DNA from 3 places in the Streptomyces sp. NPDC059564 genome. Region 3 is predicted to be linked to each of the others. Evidence: riboswitches for the same ligand, from Rfam matches in the RefSeq annotation. Region 3 holds a riboswitch; each other region holds the start of a gene.
What was found. A riboswitch is a leader RNA that binds a small molecule or an ion and turns the genes downstream of it on or off. The one in region 3 is predicted to bind thiamine pyrophosphate.

Region 1: linked by a shared signal. The riboswitch ahead of thiO (glycine oxidase ThiO) and the one ahead of ACFV0Q_RS02530 (thiamine ABC transporter substrate binding subunit) in region 3 are both predicted to bind thiamine pyrophosphate.
Region 2: linked by a shared signal. The riboswitch ahead of thiC (phosphomethylpyrimidine synthase ThiC) and the one ahead of ACFV0Q_RS02530 (thiamine ABC transporter substrate binding subunit) in region 3 are both predicted to bind thiamine pyrophosphate.

What each region holds. Positions count from the first base shown of each region.
Region 1 is NZ_JBHWBP010000170.1:1,485-10,853, forward strand. Features, by position in the region: gene thiO (glycine oxidase ThiO) at 1-990, opposite strand, end outside; TPP riboswitch at 988-1,100, opposite strand; gene ACFV0Q_RS25175 (NAD(P)/FAD-dependent oxidoreductase) at 1,236-2,468, shown strand; gene ACFV0Q_RS25180 (Rv2175c family DNA-binding protein) at 2,618-2,983, shown strand; gene thiE (thiamine phosphate synthase) at 3,050-3,688, shown strand; gene metF (methylenetetrahydrofolate reductase [NAD(P)H]) at 3,757-4,671, shown strand; gene ACFV0Q_RS25195 (hypothetical protein) at 4,722-5,612, shown strand; gene ACFV0Q_RS25200 (phytoene desaturase family protein) at 5,637-7,061, opposite strand; gene ACFV0Q_RS25205 (DUF4126 domain-containing protein) at 7,093-7,719, opposite strand; gene ACFV0Q_RS25210 (DUF3040 domain-containing protein) at 7,841-8,245, opposite strand; gene ACFV0Q_RS25215 (class I SAM-dependent methyltransferase) at 8,540-9,298, opposite strand.
Region 2 is NZ_JBHWBP010000001.1:63,383-72,751, reverse strand. Features, by position in the region: gene ACFV0Q_RS00350 (hypothetical protein) at 73-894, shown strand; gene ACFV0Q_RS00345 (glycosyltransferase) at 1,097-2,263, shown strand; gene ACFV0Q_RS00340 (aldo/keto reductase) at 2,260-3,309, opposite strand; gene ACFV0Q_RS00335 (hypothetical protein) at 3,437-3,859, opposite strand; gene ACFV0Q_RS00330 (DUF6585 family protein) at 4,002-4,745, opposite strand; gene thiC (phosphomethylpyrimidine synthase ThiC) at 4,893-6,680, opposite strand; TPP riboswitch at 6,675-6,819, opposite strand; gene ACFV0Q_RS00320 (YibE/F family protein) at 6,892-8,283, shown strand; gene ACFV0Q_RS00315 (SsgA family sporulation/cell division regulator) at 8,302-8,751, opposite strand; gene ACFV0Q_RS00310 (IclR family transcriptional regulator) at 8,849-9,369, opposite strand, start outside.
Region 3 is NZ_JBHWBP010000005.1:54,441-63,809, forward strand. Features, by position in the region: gene ACFV0Q_RS02530 (thiamine ABC transporter substrate binding subunit) at 1-1,035, opposite strand, end outside; TPP riboswitch at 1,121-1,230, opposite strand; gene rlmN (23S rRNA (adenine(2503)-C(2))-methyltransferase RlmN) at 1,289-2,404, opposite strand; gene ACFV0Q_RS02540 (phosphatidate cytidylyltransferase) at 2,578-3,654, opposite strand; gene frr (ribosome recycling factor) at 3,654-4,211, opposite strand; gene pyrH (UMP kinase) at 4,308-5,087, opposite strand; gene tsf (translation elongation factor Ts) at 5,250-6,086, opposite strand; gene rpsB (30S ribosomal protein S2) at 6,222-7,121, opposite strand; gene ACFV0Q_RS02565 (M23 family metallopeptidase) at 7,373-7,834, shown strand; gene ACFV0Q_RS02570 (TetR/AcrR family transcriptional regulator) at 7,831-8,388, opposite strand; gene whiG (RNA polymerase sigma factor WhiG) at 8,462-9,298, opposite strand.

The DNA.
Region 1 (9,369 bases), on a different contig from region 3:
GTCGGGGGAGCCGGGGCGCAGGCCCGCCCGGGTCTCGACGAGCGGGAGTTCGGTGATGCCGGGCACCAGCTCGTGGGCGTCGCGGAGCAGTTCGTACACGCCGCCCGCCGTCACCGTGGTGTCCCAGCCGAGTTCCTCGCTGGTGGCCCCGACGACGAGCTCGCCGTTCTCGCGGGGCACCAGGTAGACGTGGCTGCCGCGCACGACGGCCCGTACGGTCCGGGACAGGAACGGGGCGTACGCGGGCGGCACCGCCAGCCGCAGCACCTGACCCTTGACGGGCCGCACCGGCACCGCCACCTCCGGCGGCACCCCCGCCAGCCGCCCGCTGAGGGAGCCCGCCGCCAGGACGACCTGGCCGGCGCGCAGCTCCGTACCGTCCTCCAGTACGGCGCCCACCGCCCGGTCGGCCGTGGTCAGCAGCCGGTCGGCCCGCGCCCGGTGCACGGTGACCCCGGCCCGTTCGCAGGCGGCCAGCAGCGCCGCCGCGAGCCGCCGCGGATCCACCTGGTGGTCCCCGTCGACGCGCAGCCCCCCGCGCACCCCCGGGGCCAGCATCGGCTCCAGGCGGCGGCACTCGCGGCCGGTGAGCCACTGCGACTCCAGGCCGCAGCGGCGCTGGAGGGCGTGGAGCTCCCGCAGGTGGAGGCGGTCGTCGGCGTCGAGGGCGACGGCGAGGGTGCCGCAGGCCCGGTAGCCGATGTCCATGCCGCCGGAGGCTTCGGCCAGTTCGGCGGCGAACCGCGGGTAGCGGGCGGCGGAGGCCACGTTGAGGCCGAGCAGGGTCTCCTCGCCGTAGTGCAGTTCGGTGACGGCGGCGAGCATGCCGGCCGCGACGCGGGCGGCGCCGCCGCCGGGGTCGGGGTCGGCGAGGGCGGTGCGCAGTCCGCGCTGGGCCGCCCGCCAGGCGGTGACCAGGCCGATGATGCCGCCCCCGATGACGAGGGCGTCGGATCCGTTTCGACCGGATCCGTTCCGAGATGAGTGCATGGGCGTCCAGCCCCTCCCTTCGCCGGCATGACCCGGATCAGGTTCGTACGGTCGGAGGCCGGCCAGCCTCCCTCTCAGCCCGGTGCGCCCGGACTCCCGCGATAGGTACGGTGGCCAGACTAACCCCGGCGCGGGTGGCGGGTAAGGCTGCCTCCCCGCTGTCCCCGCCGCTTCCCCGCTGTCTTCCCGCCGTCTCTCCCCGCCCCCTGTTCCTGACGGGCCGTCAGTTCATTAGGCTGGGCCGGGTGAGCGAGCAGACGCAGCAGACGAAGCCCGGTGTCGTGATCGTCGGCGCCGGAATGGCCGGGGTGCAGACGGCGGTGGCCCTGCGGGAACAGGGTTTCAACGGCCCCGTCACCCTCCTCGGCGCCGAACCCCACCAGCCCTACGACCGGCCCCCGCTGTCCAAGGCGGTGCTGCTCGGCAAGGCCGAGGACTCCGCCTTCGACGTGGCCTTCGACGTCGACTTCGAGGAACTGCGCATCGACCTGCGCCTCGGCACCGAGGTCACCGGCGTACGGGCCGCCGCGCGCGAGCTCGACACCCCGGCCGGCCCCGTCCCGTACGAGGTCCTCGTGCTGGCCACCGGCGCCGAACCGCTGACCCTGCCCGGCGCCGAGGGCGTCCCGGGCGTGCACCTGCTGCGCACCCTCGACGACGCCACCCGGCTGCGCCCCGTCCTCGCCGCGGCCCCCGCCCTGGTGGTCGTCGGGGCGGGCTGGATCGGCGCCGAGTTCGCCACGGCGGCCCGCGAGGCCGGCTGCGCCGTCACGGTGGTCGAGGCGGCGGACCGGGTCCTGGCCGGGGCCCTGCCCGCGGAGGTGGCCGCCCCCATGGCCCGGTGGTACGCCGAGGCCGGAGCCACCCTGATCACCGGCGCCCGGGTGGCCGGGATCGAAGAGGGCCGGGTCGACCTCGCGGACGGCCGGGAACTGGCGGCGGGGGCCGTGGTCGTCGGCATCGGCGCCCGGCCCGCCACGGGCTGGCTCGACGGCACCGGGATCGAGCGCGGCCCCGACGGCTCGATCACCGCCGACGCGTACCTGCGCACCTCCCTGCCCGGGGTGTACGCGGTGGGCGACTGTTCCTCCTTCCCCTCGGCCCGCTACGGCGCCCGGCTGCTGGTCCATCACTGGGACAACGCCCTGCAGGGCCCCCGGGCGGTCGCGGCGAACATCGTCGCCGGGGAGCCCGTCCAGGCCTACGACCCCGTGCCCTACTTCTGGTCCGAGCAGTTCGGCCGCTTCGTCCAGTACGCGGGCCACCACGGCGGCGCCGACACCCTGCTGTGGCGCGGCGACCCGGACGACGCCGCCTGGTCGGTGTGCTGGCTGCGCGGCGGCGCGCTCGTCGCGGTCCTGGCCGTGGGCCGCCCGCGCGACCTGGCGCAGGGCCGCAGGCTGATCGAATCGGCCGTCCCCGTGGACCCGGCGAAGATCGCCGACCCCTCGGTCCCGCTGAAGTCGGCCACGGCCTGACCGGCCGCCGCCCGACCGCCGCCGCCTGCCCGGCCGCCGCCTGCCCGGCCCCGCCGGACGCCCTGCCGAGCCCGGTCCCGGCCTGCCCCGGCCCCCGTCCGGGGCAGCTCGGGTACCGGCTGTCGGTCCGAGATGGCAGGCTTGTGCCTGTGACCGAGATTGACGCAAAGATCGACGCCCTTGTCCCCGCCTGGCTGTACCTCCCCGACATCGCGGAGATGCTCGACATCGAAGTGACCAAGGTTCGCCAGCTGGTCAAGGAAGGTCAGCTGCTCGCCGTGCGCCGCGGCGAGAACCGCTCCCTCCAGGTCCCCGCCGCCTTCATCGACGGGGACAAGATCGTCAAGGGCCTGCCCGGCCTGCTGACCGTGCTCCGCGACGACCGCTTCACCGACGCGGAGATCCTGGAGTGGCTGTTCACCGCCGACGACACCCTGCCCGGCACCCCGGTGCAGGCGCTGAGTGAGAATCGCGGCACGGAGGTGAAGCGACGCGCCCAGGCGCTCGCCCTCTGACCGGCTGATCCACCGGCGTACGGGCCCCGCGCGGGCCCGTACGCCACCACCACGGGGGGTACACCCATGCAGCACCTGTCCGACGCCCGGCTCTACCTGTGCACGGACGCCCGCAAGCGGCAGGGCGACCTCCCCGAATTCCTCGACGCCGCCCTGGCCGGCGGCGTCGACATCGTCCAGCTCCGCGACAAGGGCATGGAAGCCGGCGAGGAACTCGAACACCTGCGGGTCTTCGCCGAGGCCGCCCGCCGCCACGGCAAGCTCCTCGCGGTCAACGACCGCGCCGACGTCGCGCACGCCATCGGCTCCGACGTCCTGCACCTCGGCCAGGGCGACATCCCCGTCCCCGCCGCCCGCGCCATCCTCGGCGAATCGGTCCTGATCGGCCGCTCCTGCCACGCCGAGTCCGAGGTCGACGCCGCCGTCGCCGAACCCGGCGTGGACTACTTCTGCACCGGCCCCTGCTGGCCCACCCCCACCAAGCCCGGCCGCCACGCCCCCGGCCTCGACCTCGTCCGCTACACCGCCTCCCTGCGACAGGACCGCCCCTGGTTCGCCATCGGCGGCATCGACGGCACGAATCTGGACGAGGTGCTGGACGCCGGAGCCACCCGCGTGGTCGTCGTACGGGCCATCACCGAGGCCTCCGATCCGCAGGCCGCGGCCCACGAACTCTCCAAGCGGATCCGCGCCCGCCTGGGGTAGTGTCCAAAAACGTGTCCAATGGATGGACGCCGCTTCGGAGTGCAGAGCCGCGCGTCTAACCTGCCGGTATGGCCCTTGGTACCGCTTCCACCTGGTCGGACCGTGCACACACGGTCCGCGACCTCCTCGCGTCCGGGCGCTCGTACTCCTTCGAGTTCTGGGCCCCCAAGACCGAGAAGGGCGAGCGCAACCTCTGGGACGCCCTGCGCCGGATCGAGGCCGTCTCCCCGAGCTTCGTCTCGGTCACCTACGGAGCCGGCGGCTCCACCCGCGGCGGCACCGTCCGCGCCACCCAGCAGATCGCCGCCGACACCACCCTGACCCCCGTCGCGCACCTCACCGCCGTGGACCACTCCGTCGCCGAGCTGCGCCACGTCATCGGCCAGTTCGCGGACGCCGGCATCCGCAACATGCTCGCGCTGCGCGGCGACCCGCCGGGCGACCCGATGGGTCCGTGGGTCAGGCACCCCGAGGGCGTGGACTACGCCGCCGATCTGGTGCGCCTGGTCAAGGAGTCCGGCGACTTCTGCGTGGGCGTCGCCGCCTTCCCCGAGATGCACCCCCGTTCGGAGGACTGGGACACGGACATCCGGCACTTCGTGGACAAGTGCCGCGCGGGCGCGGACTACGCCATCACCCAGATGTTCTTCGATCCCGAGAATTATCTGCGGCTGCGCGACAGCGCCTCCAAGGCGGGCTGCGAGACCCCGATCATCCCCGAGGTCATGCCTGTTGTGGGCATCAAGCAGCTCGACCGTTTGCCTCAACTCAGCACCGCGGTCTTCCCCGCGGACGTGAAAGAGCGCATGCTCGCCGTCAAGGACGATCCGGCCGCTGTACGCTCCATTGGCATCGAGTTCGCCACGGAGTTCTGCGCGAGGCTGCTGTCCGAGGGTGTCCCGGGTCTGCACTTCATCACGCTGAACAATTCCACGGCGTCCCTCGAGATCTACGAGAACCTGGGCCTGCACCAGCGGGCCTGATCGGCCGTCCCCCGTTCCCGCGCCGGCGGCCGTACCGAGAGGGGCCTTGCATGGGAATGACGGTCCTCTACATCGCGTTCGGCATCGTCGCGTTGTGGCTGCTTGCCGAGGTCCTGATGCAGTACAAGGCCCGGCTGCGCTGGCGCCTGCTCGCCTTCGCCGGGTTCGTCGGCGTCGTGGCGGGGGTGGTGCTGCCCTCCGTCCTCGTGATCGCCGCGGGCGCGACCGCCTTCGCCGTCGGCCAGACCCTGGTGACGCTCTCCTTCCGCAAGGGCTTCGTGGCCGGCTGGGCCCTGCGCCGCGGCGGCGAGCCCGTGCGGCAGGCACAGAGCCGGCGCCGCCGGGGCGGCAGTGCGCCGCGCCCGGAGCCCGCGCTGGAGGTCAGCGGGCTGGAGTACGACGCCCAGGGCCCGGACGACGGCCACCCGCGGGGCCACGACGCCGAGGACGACCAGGTGTTCACCCCGCAGCCGGTCCCCGAGGACACGGGCTCGTACGGGATACAGAGTTTCGCCCCCCGGCAGCCCGACGCCACCGCCGCCTTCGCCTCGCCGTTCACCACCGCCGAGCAGGACGCCCACCAGTACGCGGCCTCCTACGACCCCCAGCAGGGTCAGGGCGGTTACGACTACACCGGCTACCCGACGGGCGAACAGCAGGTCTACGCCGCGTACTCGGACCCGTACATCGGCACGGGCGGCGCGGTCGGCCCGCCCGCCCCCGACAACTACCCCGACTACACGGCCTACACGGCGTACCCGTCCTACGCCGACCCCGGGCAGCAGTACTCCACGGACACCCCGCCCGGCGGGGTCTGGGTGCCGCAGCAGCGCGGCACCGACAACCCGGCGGGGTACCCGGAGCAGGACCAGCAGCAGCCGCCGCAGGGGTACCCGTACCAGGGCAACGGCAACGGCGAGTACGAGCAGTACCGCTACTGACGCGCCGCTCCGGGGCTCACCCGCTCACTGCGAGCCCCGGAAACCGGCCCCCTCCACGATCAGCCCGGCCACCAGGGCCCCGGTCATCCCGGCGTGCGCGAGCCCGCCGCCGGGGTGCGCCCAGCCGCCCGCGAGGTACAGCCCGGGCAGGGCCGTCGCGTTGGCGGGGTACAGCAGCCGCCCGCCGTTCCCGGCGAGCGCGGGCGGGGGCACCGAACCGCCGAGCGCGCCCGTCGCCGCCTCCACGTCCGCCGGGGTGCGCACCTCCAGCCACAGGAGCCTCTCCCGCAGCCGCGGGACGGCCCGCGCGGCGAGGTCCAGCAGCTCCTCCGGGTCCGGCACCGGAGCCCCGCCCGCGGGGCCGCACACGGCGGTCACGGTGACCGCCTCGTGGTCCGCGTCGGGCCGGGTGGCCGGGTCGTCCGGGCGCAGGACGGTGACGTCCAGTCCGGGGGAGTGCACCAGGGTGCGGTGCACGGTGTCGGCCGGCCGGGCCCCGCGCAGGGCCAGCAGCAGGGTCAGCCGTCCGGGCACCCCGTCGCCGCGGGCCGGTGCCCCGCCGTGCGGCCAGGACACCGACTTGGCCGGGAGCCGCCTCGGGTCCATCCCGCAGACGACGGAGTCCGCCGCCGCCTCGGTGCCGTCGCCCAGCAGCACTCCGGCCGCCTTGCCGCCCCGCGCCAGGACCTCCCGTACGGGCGTGGCGAAGGCGAAGGTGACCTTCCGTTCCAGGCAGCGCTCGTACAGGGCGGTGGCCAGCTCCCGCATGCCGCCGCGGACGTACCAGCTGCCGAAGGTCTGTTCCATGTACGGCAGCGCCGCCGCCGAGGCGGGCGCGGCGTCCGGGTCGAGCCCGTACGCCCGTACCCGCCCGCACAGCAGCTCCCCGAGCCGGCCGCCGCCCAGCTCGCGCGCGGCGACCTCGGCCAGCGAGGGCGTGCGGCGGCGCAGCAGGCCGCTCCCGCGGACCGCCGGGTAGGGGTCGCGGCCCAGGACCTGCCAGTCGGGGCGCAGGGGCTCCTCCAGCAGGGGGCGGCGGGTGGCGTCCCAGGTGTCCCGGGCGCGCCCCAGGACGGCGTTCCAGCGCTCGCCCGCACCCTTGCCGAAGGCCTCGTCGAGGGCGGCCGCGACCCCGCCGCGCGAGGCGCCCGGCAGGGTGACGGAGGTGTCGCCGATGACGTGGCGCAGGGCCGGGTCCAGCTGGACCATGTCGACCAGGTCTTCCAGGGGGCGCTTGCCGGTCTTCACGAAGAGGTCGCGGTAGACGGCGGGCAGGTGCAGCAGCCCGGGGCCGGTGTCGAAGGCGAAGCCGTCGCGTGTGTGGCGGCCGACCGCTCCGCCGTAGGTGGTACCCCGCTCGTACACCGTCACCTGGTGTCCCGCGACCGCCAGCCGGGCCGCCGTCGCCATCGCGCCCATGCCGGCGCCGATCACCGCAATTCTCGCCATGCGGCTGAGCCTATCGAGCGAGGTCAGGGCCTCAGCCCGGTGGTGCCCCGGTGGCCTCGCGGACCTCGGCGGCCAGCCGTCGCTCCTCGCGGCGCTGGGCACGACGGCGCAGGAAGCGGCGGATCCGGCTCCACAGGTAGACGACTATGGCCAGGCCGGCGGCCAGCAGGACGGCCGCGATGATCGCGGCGGCCTGCGGGTTGAACATGGCGAAGGTGATGATGCCGGCCACGCCGAGGTCCTCGGCGGTGCTGACGGCGATGTTGCTGAAGGGCTCCGGCGAGGTGTTGATCGCCATCCGGGTGCCGGCCTTGACGAAATGGCTGGCCAGGGCGGTGGTACCGCCGACCGCGCCCGCCGCCAGGTCGGGGATCGAGCCGCTCTGCCCGGCCAGCAGGGCACCCACCACGCCGCCCGCGACCGGCCGGATCACGGTGTGGACGGAGTCCCAGAGGGAGTCCACGTACGGGATCTTGTCGGCCACCGCCTCGCAGAGGAAGAGCACGCCCGCGACGACGAGCACGTCGGTGCGCTGGAGCGAGGCCGGGACCTCGTCGGTCAGGCCGGTGGCGCCGAAGATGCCGAGCAGGAGGACCACGGCGTACGCGTTGATCCCGCTGGCCCAGCCGCTGGTGAAGACCAGGGGGAGCACACTCACCCGCACATCATGCCGCAGGAGGGATCGTCCGCCGGGTGTTAACGGTGACGGGACGCCAAACGGTGAGGGGACGGCCGCACGATGGCGGCCGTCCCCTCACCGACGGAGTGTGTACGGGGGGCTACTGCCCCTGTTCGTCACGGCGGCGCTGCCACCGTTCCTCGATGCGGGTCATCATCGACCGACGTTGCCGGTTCTGGCCGCCACGGGCCGAACCGCCTGCACTTCCGGAGACGGGCTGCTCGCCGGGCTTGGGTGCCTTGCGCCAACCGGTGACGACGAGGACCGTACAGGCCAGCATGACGAGGAATCCCACCACGCTGATCCAGAGCACTTCCTGCCAGATCACACCGGTCATGAGGAGCGCGATACCCACCACAATGCCTGCGACTGCCTGGTAGACCCGTCGCCGGGTGTACGTGCGCAGTCCACTGCCCTCAAGCGCTGTCGCGAACTTGGGGTCTTCGGCGTACAGCGCTCGCTCCATCTGCTCGAGCATTCGCTGCTCGTGCTCCGAGAGCGGCACGGGAGTCCTCCTCATCCGTCGGTCGCGGGGGGTAGCGACCAGGGGTCCCCTTCAGGATAGGCGGGGAATCGCCCCCGTGATACCCGCCCTCTACGCCACATTCTGCGATCCGCTGAGCCAAGCCGAACCAAGAAACCATGGAGCATTACGTGAAACGTACCGTCGCCAGCGCGGTCACTGAGGCGCTTATTCCCCAATGAGCTCTCCGGCATGCCGACCGGTGTCTTCGATCATACGTGGCGGAGCGCCGGTTCGGAGGGGGTCCGGCCGAGCCCGTTCGGACAAGGGCGCAGATCAGGCGGGCTTCTCGCCCAGGACGTGCAGCTGCGTGGCGACCGCGTGGAAGGCGGGCAGCTCGGCGGCGGCCTCCTCCAGACGCAGCAGCGCCTCCACCGCTCCCGGCTCGGTGTCGACCAGGACGCCGGGCACCAGGTCGGCGAAGATCCGTACGCCGTGGACCGCGCCGACCTCCAGGCCGGCCCCGCCGACCAGCTCGCTCAGCTGCTCGGCGGTGAAGCGGCGCGGCACCGGGTCGCCGGAGCCCCAGCGCCCGGCCGGGTCGGTGAGCGCGGTGCGGGCCTCGGTGAAGTGGCCGGCCAGGGCCCGGGCGAGGACCGCCCCGCCGAGCCCGGCGCCGAGGAGGCTGAGGACGCCGCCGGGCCGCAGGGCGGCGACCGCGTTGGCCACGCCCTCGGCCGGGTCGTCCACGTACTCCAGCACGCCGTGGCAGAGCACCACGTCGTACGCGTCCCGCTCGACCACGTCCAGCAGGCCCTGGGCGTCGCCCTGGACCCCGCGCACCAGGTCGGCCACGCCGGCCTCGGAGACCCGGCGCTCCAGCCCGAACAGCGCGTTCGGGCTGGGGTCGACCACGGTCACCCGGTGGCCGAGGCGGGCCACCGGCACGGCGAACTTGCCGGTGCCGCCGCCGGTGTCGAGCACGTCCAGGACGTCCCGCCCGGTCGCCTTCGCCCGGCGGTCGAGTGCCTCCCTGAGGACCTCCCACACCACGGCGGTGCGGAGGGAGGCACGGGGGCGGGAAGTGTCCGACACGGCTGATGACTCCTCGGCGCGTAAGGGTGGGGGAGCGGTGCGTGCCCCACCCTATTGCCTCGGCCGACCGG
Region 2 (9,369 bases), on a different contig from region 3:
AGCAGGCTCTCCTCCGTTTGTGCCGGCGCCCGGGTCTACGCGGGCATACCGGCTTCTACGGAGCATCGGGGGATGCACATGACCAGCGCTCCGCACCTGCTGACCGAAGACCGGCCCGAGTTCAACCGGCTCCTCGACGAGGCGCTGCGCACGGCGGACGAACGGCCCGAGCTCGCCACCCTCGGCGAACGGCTGAACGCCGAACAACTGCGCACGATGGCCCTCAGCGCCACCGCACTGCTCACCGCGGCGGCCGCCGCCGAGTACGACCACTACGTCAAGATCCGGGAGGAACTGCGCGACGAGGCCCTCACGGGCTCGGGCAGAACCGCCGAGGACGGGAACGACGGCCGCGAAGACGGCGGCGGCGCCGGTGTGAGCGCCGTGGTCGCGGTCCTCGCGCCCGTCCTCGCCGGCACCGCCATGCTGATCTTCCTGCTGGTGGGCTACAGCCTGAAGATGGTCGAACCCGCACCGGCCTTCGCCGACACGATGCTGACGGCGGGCTGGCTGTTCGGCGCACTGACCGTGGCCGCCCTGCTGTTCGCGGTGATCGGGCTGCTGGTGACGGCGATCCGCAACAGCTCCACGGAGGTGGCCGCCGAGGAGGCCGCCTCCCTGCCCGACGAGCTCTCGCGGGCCCGGGAGGCCTGGCGCCATGCCCTGCTGGAGCGGGGCATCGTGCCGTTCCTGCGGGACGCGCTGGCCGATCCGAGCGCCGGGCCGGGCTATCCCGTACCCCGTACGCCCGAGGCGGGGCGCATCCCCAACCTGGGGTACAGCCGGCCCGACTTCAGCAGTCCGGGATCCCGCTCACAGAGTCCCCGGCCCGGCTACACGCCTCCGGACTTCACCAGCCCGGACTTCGGCGGCCCGGAACACGAGCCCGAATAGGACACCGGCACTCGACACCGGCCGTCGATGCCGGCCGTCGACGCCGGCACTGGATACCGGCGCGAGCCGCAGGCCCCTGCCGGCCGGCCACTGAACGGCCCAGCCCGGGGGACCACTTGGCCGCGCGGCAGAGGGCCACCCGGGGCCGCGCCCGGCGCGGCGCCACCCCGCCAGCCCGGACCCGTCCCTAGGGTCAGCGGCCGTGAAGCCGACCATTTGCCTCTGCATGATCGTGAAGGACGAGGCCGCCGTCATCGAGCGCTGCCTCGCCTCCGTACGGGGTCTCATCGACAGCTGGGTCATCTCCGACACCGGATCCACAGACGGCACCCAGCAGCTGATCCGCTCGGCCCTGGCGGGGATCCCGGGCGAACTCCACGAGGACTCCTGGACCGACTTCGGCCACAACCGGAGCCTCAACATCGCCCGCGCCCTCGGCACGGCCGATTACCTGCTCCTCCTCGACGCGGACCACGTCCTGCGCCGCACCGGCCCGCTGCCCGCGCTCACGGCCGACTCGTACGTGCTCCGCCACACAGGCGGGACCGAATCCCGGGTCAAGCGCCTCGTCCGGGCCGATCTGCCCTGGCGGTACGAGGGCGTCACCCACGCGTACCTCACCTGCGACCGGCGGGACGAGAACGACCGGCGGCCGGGCCTCCAGGAGAACCTCGACGCCCTCGTCACCGAGGACCACACCGACGGCGCCTCCCGGCCCGGCCGGCTGGAGCGCAACGCCCGCCTGCTGGGTGCGGAACTCCAGCGGGACCCGTCCAATCCCCACACGGTCTTCCACCTCGCCCAGACCCTGCGCGACATGGGGGACACCGCCGCGTCGATCAAGCTCTACGAACGGCGCGCCACCCTGGGCGGCTGGGCCGAGGAGGTCTACTACTCGCTCCTCCAGGCCGGGGTCCTGTACGGCGATTCCGAAGACTGGCCCGCCGCCATGGACGCCCTCTCGCGTGCCTGGGACTCCCGGCCCGGCCGCCTGGAAGCCTGCTACGAACTCGCCTGCCGGCTGCGGCTGCTGGGCCGCCACCACTCGGCGCATGCGATCACAGGGGCGGTCCTGAACCGGCCGGTCCCGGACGACCTGCTCTTCGTACAGCCCTGGGTGTACCGGTGGGGGCTCCTCTTCGAGCACTCGGTCACCGCGTACTGGACCGGGGACATGGCCACGTCCATCCGAGCCTGCGACCGGCTGCTGGCCATGCCCGAGCTGCCGGAGTCCTACCGACGTCAGACCCGGGCCAACCGCGGCTTCGCCGCTGCCGCCCTGCGGCCCGCGGTCTCCGTTTCACGTGAAACACCGGCCGGGAAACCGGCCGGTGTTTCACGTGAAACATCGCGCCGGGCGCCCGTCTAGCCCGCGGCCCGGTCGCTCAGCGCCCGCCGCCGCTGTCCTGCGTCCGTCAGGGCCGTCGGGCGCCAGACCCCGTCCGGGTGGTAGAGGTTCTCACCCGGAGCCACGATCTCGTCGATCCGGTCGAGCACCGCGTCATCGAGAACCAGACCGGCCCCCTTCACCAGGGACTCCATCTGCTCCATCGTCCGGGGGCCGATGATCACCGAGGTGACCGCCGGGTGGGCGACGGGGAAGGCGACCGCCAGCTCCGGCAGCGTGCAGCCGATCTCTCCGGCCAGCTCGACGAGCCGCTCCACGGCTTCCAGCTTGGCGACGTTGCCCGGGATCGCCGGATCGAACCGCGCCGGAGTCAGCGCCGCACGGCCCGAGGTCAGATCGACCGGGCGGCCGAGCCGGTGCTTCCCGCTCAGGAAGCCCGACGCGAGCGGGCTCCAGGTCAGCACGCCCATTCCGTAGCGACGGGCGACCGGCAGGACGTCGGCCTCGATCCCCCGCGCGAGGATCGAGTACGGCGGCTGCTCGGTCCGGAAGCGGGGCAGCGCCCGCCGCTCGGCGACGTGATGGGCCTCGACCAGCTCTTCGGCCGGGAAGGTCGAGCACCCGAAGGACCGGATCTTCCCGGCCCTGACCAGGTCGCCCAGGACCGACAGCGTCTCCTCGACGTCGGTCGTGTGGTCCGGCCGGTGCACCTGGTAGAGGTCGATCCAGTCGGTGTCCAGCCTCCGCAGGCTGTCCTCCACGGCGCGCACGATCCAGCGCCGCGAGTTGCCGCTGCGATTGCGGCCCTCTCCCATCTGGAAGTGGACCTTCGTGGCGAGCACGACATCGTCGCGCCGCCCCTTGAGCGCCTTCCCGACGATCACCTCGGACTCACCGGCCGAGTACATGTCCGCGGTGTCGACGAAGTTGATGCCCCGGTCGAGCGCGGCATGGATGATCCGGGCACACTCCTCGTGGTCCGGGTTCCCCACCGCCCCGAACATCATCGTGCCGAGGCAGTGCGCACTCACCTCGATGCCGGTCCCACCCAGATTTCGGTATCGCATGGTCATGCGCCCGCACTCTAGGAGCTGGAGCGCACTCCAGGTCAAGACCACGATCCGGCCGTCAGCCGGCTCATGCCCGGATGGGACCAACCGCCGTGCTACGACGTGGTTCCGGCGGTACCGGTGATCACTTCTTCGGCGTCAGACAGAGTACGAACTCGTCGTCGTCCATCTGCTGCGCGAGCGCGTCGAAGCCGTCGCCGCAGACGTTGACGTCGAAGGTGTTGTCGACGACCTTCGACACCGTGTGCGTGGCCTTGCTGTCACCGCAGCCGACCGTATCGACCGACGGGTTATTGGCACTGCCGGTGACAGAGACGCACTCGCCTGCCTTGGCGTGCACGGGTCCGTTGATCGCGTCACTGATGGCGACCTTGACGACCGCCAGAACGATGATCACCGCGAGAGTGCCGAGCAGCGAGAGCACCTTCTTGCGCTTGCTCTTCCTGGGCGCCGATGCCGCGGCCTGCGTGGCCTCGGCGTACGGGAAGGGAGCCGCCGCGACCGCCTCGGGCGACGACGGGACCTGGGGGTTCTGCGGGGTGCTCATGTGATCCTCTGATGTGCGTGACGTAGCGGTAGTGCTCGCCGCACCGTATCGGCGCCCGTTGTACGCGTTCACGACAATCACGCCAATATCAACCCGCGTGTGATTCAAGTGAAATGCAAAGACTCGATAACGGGTTGACGGGTTAGCTTCGGCCACGCTGGTGGTCGACGACTGCCAGGAACATGAAGAAATTGGGGACCTTGCGGACCGGGGTGTTGGACCAGGGCAGCAGCTTTCCGGCCTTCTCCACGAACACCATGCCGTTCTTGACCTCGACCCGCTGCACCTCGCTCCACGGCAGGGTGCCCCGCTTCGCTGTCGCCATCCCGCCCGCGTTCACGGCTATGTCACAGAAGTGGGCGGTTCCACCACGGCTCAACAGGTCGAGCACTCCCGGCAGCTGGGCCCTGGTGATCTCGTGCTGGATCGCCGCTCCCCAGACCTCCGGGTTCGCGTAGAAGCCCGTCAGCTCGATCGTGGAACCGTCCCGCTTGAACAGCGTGTAGAGGTAACTGGTCCCGACGTACACACCGTTCGCGTAACGCTCGGTGATCTGCTGCAGCACCGAGGCCGAGTCCCACCGGACGGCGACCGGACCGCTGCGATCACTCACGATGAGCCCGTGCTCGAAGCAATGGATCCGCTTCGCCGCCTGCTTGCGGTTGAAGTTGGGGGCCTGCAGGAGCTGCCAGATGAAGAGCAGGCCAGGCAGCACGAAGACCAGCAGGCCAAAGAGCGAAAAGAAGGCCAGGCCGGCGATCCTGCCGGCGCCCATGCGCTTCGGGAGGAAGGACGCCCGAAGCTCTCCCAGCCCTTCGGAAGCCGCCAGGGCCACGACTTCGCCGGGCAGCTGCTCCTGGACCGGAGGGGACTGTACGTCGTGCACTGGCGCCTCTTTCATCACGCAGAGACCGCAGGTCGGTCCGGGCGAACCACCGGATGCTACTGGTAGCCGTCGCCCGACCGACAAGCGCGCCAGAAACGCCGTCCTGAGAAGCCGCACAGCCTCCCGGGACGGCGCTCGTCTGCGGTGTCAGTCCGCCAGCGGCAGGTAGACGCGGTTGCCCGAGGCCGCGAACTCGGCGGACTTCTCCGCCATGCCCGCCTGGATCTCCTCGGCCTTCAGGTCGCCGCCGTGCTCCCGGCGGATGTCCTGGGAGATCTTCATCGAGCAGAACTTCGGACCGCACATGGAGCAGAAGTGCGCGGTCTTGGCGGGCTCGGCCGGCAGGGTCTCGTCGTGGAACTCACGGGCCGTGACCGGGTCGAGGGCCAGGTTGAACTGGTCCTCCCAGCGGAACTCGAAGCGCGCGTCCGACAGGGCGTCGTCCCATTCCTGGGCGCCCGGGTGGCCCTTGGCCAGGTCGGCGGCGTGCGCGGCGATCTTGTACGTGATCACGCCGGTCTTCACGTCGTCCCGGTTCGGCAGGCCCAGGTGCTCCTTGGGCGTGACGTAGCAGAGCATCGCGGTGCCCCACCAGGCGATCATCGCGGCGCCGATGCCCGAGGTGATGTGGTCGTACGCGGGCGCGACGTCCGTGGTCAGCGGGCCGAGCGTGTAGAACGGCGCCTCCTCGCAGATCTCCTGCTGGAGGTCGATGTTCTCCTTGATCTTGTGCATCGGGACGTGGCCCGGGCCCTCGATCATCGTCTGCACGTTGTGGCGCTTGGCGATCGTGTTCAGCTCGCCCAGCGTCTTCAGCTCCGCGAACTGCGCCGCGTCGTTGGCGTCCGCGATGGAGCCGGGACGCAGGCCGTCACCGAGCGAGTAGGTGACGTCGTAGGTCGCGAGGATCTCGCAGAGTTCCTCGAAGTTCGTGTAGAGGAAGTTCTCCTTGTGGTGCGCCAGGCACCACGCGGCCATGATCGAGCCGCCGCGCGAGACGATGCCCGTCTTGCGGCGGGCGGTGAGCGGGACGTACGGCAGCAGCACGCCGGCGTGAACCGTCATGTAGTCGACGCCCTGCTCGGCCTGCTCGATGACCGTGTCCTTGTAGATCTCCCAGGTCAGGTCCTCGGCGCGGCCGTCGACCTTCTCCAGAGCCTGGTACAGCGGCACGGTGCCGATCGGGACGGGGGAGTTGCGCAGGACCCACTCGCGCGTGGTGTGGATGTTGCGGCCGGTCGAGAGGTCCATGACCGTGTCGGCGCCCCACTTGGTGGCCCAGGTCATCTTGTCGACCTCCTCTTCGATCGAGGAGGTGACCGCGGAGTTGCCGATGTTGGCGTTGACCTTCACCAGGAACCGCTTGCCGATGATCATCGGCTCGATCTCGGGGTGGTTCACGTTGGCGGGGAGCACCGCGCGACCTGCGGCGATCTCCTCGCGGACGACCTCGGGGGAGACGTTCTCGCGGATCGCGACGTACTCCATCTCCGGGGTGATCTCGCCGCGGCGGGCGTACGCGAGCTGCGTGACGGCAGCGCCGCCACGGCCCCGGCGGGGCTGACGGGGGCGGCCGGGGAAGACCGCGTCGAGGTTCTTGAGGCCACCGCGCGGGGAGGTGTGCTTGATGCCGTCGTCCTCGGGGCGCACGGGACGGCCCGCGTACTCCTCGGTGTCGCCGCGTCCGATGATCCAGTTCTCGCGCAGGGGCGGCAGTCCCCGGCGCACGTCGGTCTCGATCTGCGGGTCGGTGTACGGGCCGGACGTGTCGTAGAGCGTGACGTCCTTGCCGTTGGTGAGGTGGACCTGACGGACCGGCACCCGGATGTCCGGGCGGGAGCCCGCCAGGTATCCCTTGTGCCAGCCGGGCTGGCGCTCGGTCTGGCCGTCGGCGTCCTGGCTGACGGCAGGCGTGCGTGCGTCCTGAATGGTCATGAGACCTGATCTCCCTACGCCGGCATTACCCGGTAACAGGTTCGGCGGTCGGCGCAGCCTCTTCCCGTACGCATTTTCATGCGCGTACGGTGATCAGCGCCCTCTCAGCCCGGTGCTCCGAGCTCCCGCGTTGTGCAAAGGTGCCCCCACGCTAGCGTCATTTGTGGCGTGCTGAACAGTGGGCCCCCTCATCTCTTGCGATGATCTGCCAGTGACGTCCTCGCCGCAGCCCCCCACCACGCCCACGGATCCCCATGGCCACACCGGTCACGAGCACGAGTCCCACGGACCCGCGGCCGGTGCCCCGCATGGGCATTCCCACAGCCACGGCCACGGGCCGGCTGCCCCGGTCTCCAAGCATCTGCGCAAGGTCATCGCCGCGGTTCTGATCCCCTTCGCCGCCGCCGTCTTCATCGGCATGGTGGTCCTCTGGCCGGGCGGCGCCCCGGCCCACGAGCGCACCGGAGTGGGGTTCGACCGCCAGACCCAGCAGGGCCTGGTCGTCGCCTTGGCAAAGGTCGACTGCAAATCCGTGAACGCCTCGCAGGTGCCCCCCACCGGCGACACCTCCACCCCCGAGGGGCGCGAGGCGCAGGCCGCGCAGACCGGCGAGTGCAAGAAGGCGACCGTCGAGGTCACGACCGGGCCGGAGAAGGGCCGGGCCTTCTTCGAGATCGTCCAGCCGGGCGCGCCGCGGCAGTTGGAGAAGGGCCAGAAGGTGGTGGTCGCCTACGCCCCGGACGCTCCGCGGGACCTCCAGTACTCCGTGATCGACGTGAACCGCAAGCTCCCGCTGGCGGTGCTGGCCGGGATCTTCGCCGTCGCGGTCGTCGTGGTCGGACGGATGCGCGGCGTCTTCGCGCTCGTGGCCCTGGTGGTCAGCTTCGGGATCCTGATGCTGTTCATCCTCCCGGCGATCCTCCAGGGCTCGAACCCCCTTCTCGTCGCGGTCATCGGAGCCAGCGCGATCATGCTGATCGCCCTCTACATGTGCCACGGTCTGACGGCCAGGACCTCGGTCGCCGTCCTGGGGACCCTCGTCTCGCTGCTCCTGATCGGGGTACTGGGTTCGGTGTTCATCGACTGGGCCTTCCTGACCGGCAACACGGACGACAACACCGGGCTGATCCACGGCCTGTACCCGTCCATCGACATGAGCGGTTTGCTGCTCGCGGGCGTGATCATCGGCTCCCTCGGCGTCCTCGACGACGTGACCGTGACGCAGACCTCGGCCGTCTGGGAACTCCACCAGGCCGACCCGAAGATGGGCCCGCGCGCCCTGTACGGGGCGGCCATCCGGATCGGCCGCGACCACATCGCGTCGGTGGTCAACACCCTGGTGCTCGCGTACGCGGGCGCCGCGCTGCCCCTGCTGCTTCTGTTCTCGATCGCGAACAGCAGTATGGGGTCGGTGGCCAACAGCGAGATGGTCGCGGAGGAGATCGTACGGACCCTCGTGGGCTCGATCGGGCTCGTGGCCTCGGTCCCCGTGACGACGGCGCTCGCGACGCTGGTGGTGTCCGCCGACCGACCGGGATCTCCGGTCGCCGACGGGGCTCCGAGGCCGGTCCGCGGCGGCCGGGGCCGCCGGCGCAAGCGCTGACCTGTCACCGCCGCCCGCTCAGCCCGCGTTCTGCTCGTTCTGCCGCGATTCGGCGAGGATCTTGCCGAGCGCGTCGTCCAGGTTCTCCTCGAAGTCGCCGAGGTTGCGCTCCTGACCGAGCGGAACCAGCCGGTCGGTCCGGTCGAGGAACGCGACGAGCGGCGCCGCGCTCGCACGGAACAGGGCCCGGTCACCGCCGACCTGGAGCCGGATGTGGACGTCGGACAGCTCGTCCGGGTGGGTGGGGGCGATGTGCACATCACCGTCACCGCACGGCTTGTTGATGCCGTCGAGAAGCAACTCCCGGCCGAACGCCCAGGTCACAGGCGCGTCTCCGGGAAGGTGGAAGGTCAGGCGCACCGCATAGGGGTCACGGGCTTCGTACCGGAGTTCCACCGGGATCCGGAACGAGAGCTCCTCGGAAACGAGGAAGCTCATCATGACCTCTGCCTGTACCGACTCGCGCATTGACTACCCCGCTGTAGTGGAAGTGGCCAGGAATGGTCCCCCAAGGCCCTCTTGACAAGGGTGGTGTAAGCGCATGCAGATCACAAGGAGTGAGTTTTCAGATACTGATAGAGAACGAGAGGGTGCTCAACAGCGCGCCTACTTCACTCCGTAGCCGATCGACCGCATAGAGCAACCGGTCTTCTTGGTGCAAAGGGAGTGAAATCGCCATGGTTGCGGCGGTATCGCCGGCGGTGATCGGGATGGCCGCGCACACCGTACCCAGGGAATACTCCTGACGCTCTGTCACCGGCTGCATTCGCTCCAGGGAGCCGATCCGCTGCTCCAGGGCACTGACGTCCCGCACGGTGTAGGGCGTGATGCTCTCGACCGGATGACGGTCGTAGTACTCCCTGCGCGCCTTCTCGTCGAGCTGCCCGAGCAGGCACTGCCCGATGGCGTGCGCGTGGCCGGTCTCGCGGAAGTCGGCCCACTCCTCGCAGGCCGGGCTGGCCGGGGTGTCCGAGACACCCACGACCTCGATCTCACCCTCGCGGTAGACCGCGAAGTAGACGGGGGCCCCGACCGCGTCGCGGAAGTGCGCGAGCGAGTCGAGGATCATGCTGCGACGTTTCTGCT
Region 3 (9,369 bases):
GGCGACCGTTTCCGGCTTCTCGACGACCACGCCGTGCTTCGTGAACAGCTCCGGCAGCTTCGCGTCCTTGACCACCGGGTTCACGAACATCTGGAGCGGCATGTCCTCCTGGAACTTCTTGCTCACCAGGAAGTCGAGGAGCGCCTTGCCGCCCTCCTCGTTCTTCGCGCCCTTGAGCAGGCCCGCGAACTCGACCTGGCGGAAGCAGGTGCCGGTGGCCACGCCCGTGGGCGCCTCGGCCGGCTGCGGCTCACCGTAGAGGACCTCGACCGGCGGGCTGGAGGCGTAGGAGACGACGAGCGGCCGGTCGCCCTTGGCCTTCTTGCCGCCCGCGGAACCGGAGAAGCGCTCGTTGTAGGCCTGCTCCCAGCCGTCGACGACCTCGACGCCGTTGGCCTTGAGCTTGCTCCAGTAGTCCTTCCACCCTTCCTCGCCGTACTTGCCGACGGAGGCGAGCAGGAAGCCGAGGCCGGGCGAGGAGGTCGCGGCGTTCTCGGTGACCAGCAGGTTCTTGTACTCGGGCTTGACCAGGTCGTCCAGCGTCTGCGGCGGGGCGATCTTCTTGTCGGCGAAGTAGGCCTTGTCGTAGTTGACGCAGATCTCGCCCGAGTCGACCGGGGTGACCCGGTGCTGCTGGTCGAGCACGAACTCCGGCTTGACCTGGTCCAGGCCCTTGGCCTGGTACGGGGTGAAGATCCCGTTGTCGAGGGCGCGCGAGAGCAGCGTGTTGTCGACGCCGAAGAAGACGTCGCCGCGCGGGGAGCCCTTGGTGAGGATCTCCTGGTTCAGCGCGGCACCGGCGTCCCCGGACTTCAGGACCTTGACGGTGTAGCCGCTCTGCTGCTCGAACTCCTTGAGGACCGTGTCGGTCACGTTGAAGGAGTCGTGGGAGACCAGGGTGATCGTCTTGGACTTCGGGGCGTCGCTCGCGCCCGCGGGCTTGTCCTTGGCGTCGCCGCCGCCACAGGCGCTGAGCGTGGTGACGCCGAGCGCGGCCGCGAGTGCGACGCCCGCGATCTTCTTGGTGGTGCTCACTGGTGAATTCCTCCTGGGATGTCCAGGAGAAGACGCGGCCCTGCCCGGCGCTCTGTGGGAGCGGACGCCGGGCAGGGCGCAACAGCTTGAGTGATGACCGAACTTCCTACCCCGAATGACCGGGGCGAGGTTCAGAGGGTCTGCGGATGACGGTTACCGCACTCTCAGCGCTGTGGCGCTCCCCTGTCGGAATGATGAAGTTGTCCGGCCACAGGGTACCCCGCGGCCGATTGTGAACGGTTCTGGCCGGAAGCTAGCGCTCGGAGGCGGCCAGCTGGCCGCACGCGCCGTCGATCTCCTGGCCACGGGTGTCCCGTACGGTCACCGGCACGCCGTGCCGGGCGATGGCCTCGACGAAGGCCTTCTCGTCCTCGGGGCGCGAGGCGGTCCACTTCGAGCCCGGCGTCGGGTTCAGCGGGATCAGGTTGACGTGCACGCGCTTGCCCTTGAGCAGGCGGCCGAGCAGGTCACCGCGCCAGGCCTGGTCGTTGATGTCGCGGATGAGCGCGTACTCGATGGAGATGCGGCGGCCGGACTTCTCGGCGTACTCCCAGGCGGCGTCGAGCACCTCGCGGACGTTCCAGCGGGTGTTGACCGGTACGAGGGTGTCGCGCAGCTCGTCGTCCGGCGCGTGCAGCGAGACCGCGAGGCGGCACTTGAAGCCCTCGTCGGCGAAGCGCAGCATGGCCGGGACCAGACCGACGGTCGAGACGGTGATGCCGCGCTGCGACAGGCCCAGGCCGTCGGGCTCCGGGTCGGTGAGCCGGCGGATGGCGCCGACGACGCGGTTGTAGTTGGCGAGCGGCTCGCCCATGCCCATGAAGACGATGTTGGAGAGCCGGGCCGGACCGCCGGGGACCTCGCCGTCGCGCAGGGCGCGCATGCCGTCGACGATCTGGTGCACGATCTCGGCGGTGGACAGGTTGCGGTCCAGACCCGCCTGGCCGGTGGCGCAGAAGGGGCAGTTCATACCGCAGCCGGCCTGCGAGGAGATGCACATGGTGACCCGGTCCGGGTAGCGCATCAGCACGGACTCGACGAGCGTGCCGTCGTGCAGCTTCCACAGGGTCTTGCGGGTGGTGTCGTCGTCGCACGAGATGTGCCGGATGACGTTCATCAGGTCCGGCAGCAGCTCCTGCTGGAGCTTCTCGCGCGAGGCGGCCGGAATGTCGGTCCACTCGGCCGGGTCGTGGGCGTAGCGGGCGAAGTAGTGCTGGGAGAGCTGCTTGGCCCGGAACGGCTTCTCGCCGATCGCGGCGACCGCCTCACGGCGCTCGGCCGGGGTCATGTCGGCGAGGTGCCGGGGCGGCTTCTTGGCTCCGCGGGGTGCGACGAACGTCAGCTCTCCCGGGACGGGGCGGGGGGCCATGGGGGTACTCCTCAGCGTTTGCGAGCCCTGGTGCGGGCGACCTCCGCGTCGGCGGAGACTTGTCGATGGCACGACCGGTGCCCGGAGACCTCACGGGTCCACCCCCGCCGTAGAACGGGGAAAGCGCGCCACCCGGAGGTGACGCGCTTATCAGGATAACCCGCCCGGTCGTATCAGCCGGTGCCGACGAACGCGGCCAGCAGCAGCCAGACCACCGGAGCGGTCGGCAGCAGCGAATCGAGCCGGTCCATGATGCCGCCGTGGCCCGGGAGCAGGGTGCCCATGTCCTTGATCCCCAGGTCCCGCTTGATCATCGACTCGCCCAGGTCGCCCAGGGTGGCGCTGACGGCGACCGCGAGACCCAGCAGCAGGCCCTGCCACCAGGCACCCCCGTCGATCAGGAACTCCATGCACAGCGCGCCGGCCGCCATCGCGAAGGCCACCGCCCCGAGCAGCCCCTCGCGGGTCTTGCCGGGACTGATGCGCGGCGCCAGCTTGGTCTTGCCGAAGCGCCAGCCCACCGCGTAGGCCCCGGTATCGCTGACCACGGTCAGGACCAGGAAGGTGACGACCCGCTGGGGGCCGTCGTCGGCGGTGAGCAGCATCGCGACGAAGGTCGCCAGGAAGGGCACGTAGAACGCCGCGAAGACACCGGCCGTGACGTCCTTGAGGTAGTCCTCGGGCGGTTCGGTCATCCGCCAGACGAGCACCGCCAGCGCCGTGAGCGCCATGGCCACCCAGGCGCCCTCGGCCCCCCGGACGTACCCGGCGATGACCATGGCGGCGCCGCCGACCGCGAGCGGGACGAGCGGGGCCTTGATGCCCTTCTTCTCCTGGAGCCGGGAGGTGAGCTCCCACAGGCCGACGACGACGGCGACGACGATCACGCCGACGAAGACGGCCTTGACGATGAACAGCGAAGCGAAGATCACCGCACCGAGGCCGACGCCGACCCCTATGGCGGCACGCAGATCCCGCCCCGCGCGCTTCTTGGGCGGTGGCGGGGAGGCGTCCTGCGGTGCCTGCGAAGGCGGAGGCGGGGGGCTGGGCATGGGCTCCTGCGGCGGCGTCTCGGCGCGGAACGGGGGGCCGCCGAAGGCGGCGGCCCCCCGATCGCGTGCTTCCCGGTCGTCGAAGGCACGGCCGGCGGCATCGGGCACGATGGGCATGGGCCGAGTCTGCGGGCCCACCAGCGCATCGTATGCGGGACCCGCCGCAGCCGGCTCCGCGGCCCAGGGAGAGTCGTTCATCAGACCTCGAGGAGCTCGGATTCCTTGTGCTTGAGCAGCTCGTCCACCTGCGCGACGTACTTCGCGGTGGTGTCGTCGAGCTCCTTCTCGGCGCGGCGCACCTCGTCCTCGCCGGCCTCCTTGTCCTTGACGAGCTTGTCAAGGGCGTCCTTCGCCTTGCGGCGCACGGAACGGATGGAGACCTTGGAGTCCTCGGCCTTGTTCTTGGCGACCTTGATGTACTCCTTGCGGCGGTCCTGCGTCAGCTCGGGGAAGGTCACCCGGATGATGCGGCCGTCGTTGCTCGGGTTGACACCGAGGTCGGAGTCGCGGATGGCCTGCTCGATGTTGCGCAGCGCGGACGCGTCGAACGGCGTCACGATCGCCATGCGCGGCTCGGGCACCGCGAAGGACGCCAGCTGGTTGATGGGCGTGATGGCACCGTAGTACTCCGCCACGATCTTGTTGAACATCGCCGGGTGCGCACGACCCGTGCGAATCGCGGCGAAGTCTTCCTTGGCGACGACGACGGCCTTCTCCATCTTCTCCTCGGCCTCGAGGAGGATTTCTTCGATCACCACGTGCTCCTGCATGTCAGATTTGGATGGTTCAGGCGGGCGGGGCGGTGCGAGCCGCCCGGACCGGGCCCGGCCGGGGCCGGGCCGCGGCGGGGCTCAGACCCGGGTGCCCTGGGCGCTCACGAGCGTGCCGATCTTCTCACCCTTGACGGCGCGGGCGATATTGCCCTCGGCGAGCAGTTCGAAGACCAGGATCGGCAGCTGGTTGTCGCGGCACAGCGTGATGGCCGTGGCGTCGGCGACCTTGAGGTCCCGGGACAGCACCTCGCTGTACTCCAGCGCGTCGAACTTCACCGCGTCCGGATTGGTCTTCGGGTCGGAGTCGTAGACCCCGTCGACGCCGTTCTTGCCCATGAGCAGGGCCTCGGCGTCGATCTCCAGGGCGCGCTGGGCGGCCGTGGTGTCGGTGGAGAAGTACGGCATGCCCATGCCCGCGCCGAAGATCACGACGCGGCCCTTCTCCAGGTGCCGCACGGCGCGCAGCGGGATGTACGGCTCCGCGACCTGGCCCATGGTGATGGCGGTCTGGACGCGGCTGTCGATGCCTTCCTTCTCCAGGAAGTCCTGGAGGGCGAGGCAGTTCATGACGGTGCCGAGCATGCCCATGTAGTCGGACCGCGCCCGGTCCATGCCGCGCTGCTGCAGCTCGGCGCCGCGGAAGAAGTTGCCGCCGCCGATGACGATCGCGATCTCGGCGCCGTCTCGGACCACGGCCGCGATCTCGCGGGCGATGGCGTGCACGACGTCAGGGTCGACACCCAGCCCGCCGCCGCCGGAGAAGGCTTCGCCGGACAGCTTCAGCATGAAGCGGCGACCCTTCTTCTCGTGGTCGCTCTTGTCGTGGGAAGCGGTGTGGGGGTCCACGCCCTGATTCATGGAGATCTCCTCGTGCACATACGAAGAAGGCCATTGCCGGTGGGTCCTTGCGGTTCCCTCTACGGCAATGGCCTCCTCGTCAGATCTGCGGTCGTCCTGCGCGAGCGCGGACGACTGCTTCAGACCCTACCGGGGTCCGGTGTCCGTCGCGTACGGACGGACTCAGATGCCGACCTTGATGCGGGCGAAGCGCTTCAGGGTGACACCGGCCTCGTCCAGAACCTTCTGGACGGACTTCTTGTTGTCCAGGGCGTACGGCTGGCCCAGGAGCGTGACGTCCTTGAAGAAGCCGTTGACGCGACCCTCGACGATCTTGGCGATCGCGGCCTCGGGCTTGCCCTCGGCGCGGGTGACCTCTTCGGCCACGCGACGCTCGGACTCGACGACCTCGGCCGGAACGTCCTCGGCGGTCAGGTACTTCGGCGCGAACGCGGCGATGTGCTGGGCGATGCCCTTGGCCAGGTCGGCGTCGGCCTTGTCCAGCTCGACCAGGACACCGATCTGCGGGGGCAGGTCGGGCATGGTGCGGTGCATGTAGGAAGCCACGAAGGCACCCTGGTACTGCGCGAAGCGGTCCAGGACGATCTTCTCGCCGAGGTTGGCGTTGGCCTCGTCCACGAACGCCTGGACGGTCTTGCCGGCCTCGATCTCGGACGCCAGCAGCGCCGCGATGTCCGCCGGGGAGGTGGCGGCCACGTGGGCGGCGAGCTGGTCGGCGACGACCAGGAACTTCTCGCTCTTGGCGACGAAGTCGGTCTCGCACTTGAGCTCGAGCAGCACGCCGGAGGTGGCGTCGGCGGCGATCAGGGAGGTGACGGCACCGTTCTCGGCGGAACGGCCCTCGCGCTTGGCGACACCCTTCAGGCCCTTGACGCGCAGGATCTCGTTGGCCTTGGTGACGTCACCGTCGGCCTCGACGAGCGCGTTCTTGCAGTCCAGCATGCCGGCGCCGGTGAGCTCGCGGAGCTTCTTGACGTCAGCGGCGGTGTAGTTCGCCATGAGTCTGTGATTCTCTCTCGAAGTCGTAGATCTACGGGTGAACGGCGGAGGAGTCGCGCTCGTGGCGCGGCTCCCCCGCCGTCATCGTCCGTGCTGCGAGTGCCCGGCGGATGAACGCCGGGCCCCGTCAGTGGGTCAGGCCTGCTCGGCGTCGGCGGCCGGAGCCTCGACGACGGCCTCGGCGACAACCTCGGCCGCGGGGGCCTCGGTCTCGACAACGGCCTCGGCCGCGGGGGCCTCGGCGTCGTCGGCCTTCTTCTCGCCCTCGAGCAGGTCGCGCTCCCACTCGGCGAGCGGCTCGGCGGCGGCCTTCTCGCCCGGCTTCGAGTCACCGGTCGCGGCACCGGAACGGGCGATGAGGCCCTCGGCGACGGCGTCGGCGATCACGCGGGTGAGCAGGGTGACGGAGCGGATCGCGTCGTCGTTGCCCGGGATCTTGTAGTCGACCTCGTCGGGGTCGCAGTTGGTGTCGAGGATCGCGACGACCGGGATGTGCAGCTTGCGCGCCTCACCGACCGCGATGTGCTCCTTCTTGGTGTCGACGATCCAGACGGCGCTGGGAACCTTCGACATCTCGCGGATACCACCGAGGGTCTTCTCCAGCTTGGTCTTCTCGCGGGAGAGGACCAGGAGCTCCTTCTTGGTGAGACCCGAGGCGGCGACGTCCTCGAAGTCGATCGCCTCAAGCTCCTTCAGACGCTGGAGGCGCTTGTAGACGGTGGAGAAGTTGGTGAGCATGCCACCGAGCCAGCGCTGGTTGACGTACGGCATGCCAACGCGCGTCGCCTGCTCGGCGATGGCTTCCTGCGCCTGCTTCTTGGTACCGACGAACATGATGGAGCCACCGTGCGCGACGGTCTCCTTCACGAACTCGTAGGCGCGGTCGATGTACGACAGCGACTGCAGCAGGTCGATGATGTAGATGCCGTTGCGCTCCGTGAAGATGAAGCGCTTCATCTTCGGGTTCCAACGGCGGGTCTGGTGACCGAAGTGGACGCCGCTTTCCAGCAGCTCCCGCATCGTGACGACGGCCATGGCCATCTCCTTGGTTTCTCGGTTTTGGTTCCTGACGCCCCGACGCGCCCTGCCCCGCAGAGGGACCGAGAGACGCTTTCACCAGGCCGTTTCCGGCCGATGCTGGGGCGTGCGAAGTCGACCCGGTGACCCGGATCGCCACAAGAAGTGTACGGGACCCGGCGGTATGCCGGGTGACGCCGTTGTCCACACCCTTTCGGCCATCCACAGGCACGGCCGTCCGCCACCCTCCGCGCGGGACCCTGTGGGGCATGACGACACTGCTGCTCACCGTGATCCTGGCGCTGTCCCAGACCCTCGTCCCGGGGGTCCGGCCGCTGCCCCCGCCCCTGTCCGTCGCGCGCTGGTGGGATCCGCCGCCGACGCCCTACGCGGCCGGCCACCGCGGAGTGGACCTGTCGGCCCCGGTGGGGGCGCGGGTCCGGGCCGTCGGGCCCGGGCGGGTGCACTACGCCGGGCAGGTCGCGGGGCGCGGGGTGCTCTCGCTCACCCTCCCGGGGGGCCTGCGGACGACCTACGAGCCGGTGCGGCCGCTGGTCGCGGAGGGTGAGGCGGTCACGGCGGGACAGGAGGTGGCGGTCCTCACAGCCGGCTCCCACTGCCCCGGACCCTGTCTGCACTGGGGCCTGCTGACCGGGGAGGACGCCTACCTCGACCCGCTGGCCCTGCTGCCCCGCCCCACGCCGCGGCTCCTGCCCGTGGCGGCGCCTTAGCCGCGGACGCCCCGCAGGGCCATGGCGACGGCGGCCTCGGTCACCACGGCGGGGTCCTCGGCGGCGCCGAGCTCGATGCGGCGGACCGCGGCGTCCACCACGCCCTGGAGGAGCATCGCGGCCAGCCGCGGCTCCGCCTGGCCGAGGGCGCCCAGGGCCTCGACGATCATCGCCACCAGGCCGCCGTGCGCGGCGCGGATCTTCTCCCGCGCCCCCGCGTCCAGCTCGCTGGCCGAGATCGCCACCACCGCACGGTGGCGGCGGTCCCCGACCAGCCCCAGCTGGCTGCGCACGTACGCCTCGATCTTCGCCTCGGGCGTCTGCGCCGCTTCCATCGCCGCTTCGATCTCGGCCGCCCACACGGGGAAGTCCACCGCGCACAGCTCTTCGACGACGGCCGCGCGCGACCGGAAGTACTCGTACACGGACGACCGGGCCAGCCCGGTGCGCTCCGCGAGGGCGGGGAAGGTCAGGGCTTCGGTCCCGCCTTCCGACAGCAGGGAACGCGCCGCGTCCAAGAGGGCGCCGCGCTGCATCGACCGGTGCTCGGCCACGGAGGCCGCTCGAATCCTGGGCACGCCACCACTGTACGGAGGGTGTGCAAGGCCGGTGTGTGCGCTCGGCGGCTCAGCGGCCGACGTCGGCCAGCTTCGCCCGTAGCTGGAGCACCGATTTGGTGTGGATCTGGCTGACCCGGCTCTCGGTGACGCCCAGCACGTTGCCGATCTCGGCGAGGGTAAGGCCCTCGTAGTAGTAGAGGGTGACCACCGTCTTCTCCCGCTCGGGGAGCGTGTTGATGGCCCGGGCGAGCAGCCTGCGCAGCTCGCGGTCCTCGGCGACCTCCACCGGGTTGTCGGCGGCGTGGTCCTCCAGGGTGTCCATCAGGGAGAGGCGGTCGCCGCCCTCGCCGCCGACGTGCAGCAGCTCCTCCAGGGCTACCACGTTGGCGAGGGACAACTGGCTGAAAACGGTGTGGAGTTCCTCCACACCGATCCCCATCTCGCCCGCGACCTCGCTCTCGGTGGGCGTCCGCCGCAGCTGGGCCTCCAGCGTGGCGTAGGCACGCTCCACGGCCCGCGCCTTCTGCCGCACGGAGCGCGGGATCCAGTCCAGTGCCCGCAGCTCGTCGATCATCGCGCCGCGGATCCGGGTGATGGCGTACGTCTCGAACTTGATGGACCGTTCGATGTCGAACTTCTCGATCGCGTCGATCAGCCCGAAGACCCCGGAGGAGACGAAGTCGGCCTGCTCCACATTGGGCGGCAGGCCCACGCTGACCCGGCCCGCGACGTACTTCACCAGCGGTGAGTAGTGCAGGATCAGCTGCTCCCGCAGCCGTTCGTCACCCGACTCCTTGTATGAGCGCCAGAGCAGCTCCAGGGACGAGGGCGCGGTGGACCGCACGCTGCCACGGGCAGCGGGGGGCACCGCAGCGCGGTCGGACCCTGAGGTGTGCTGGGGCATGCTTCGCCTTTGCCGGAGCCGGATTCCTTGGGAGCGTAGCGTGACGGAAGTGTCGCGGTGCGCGAAGAGTA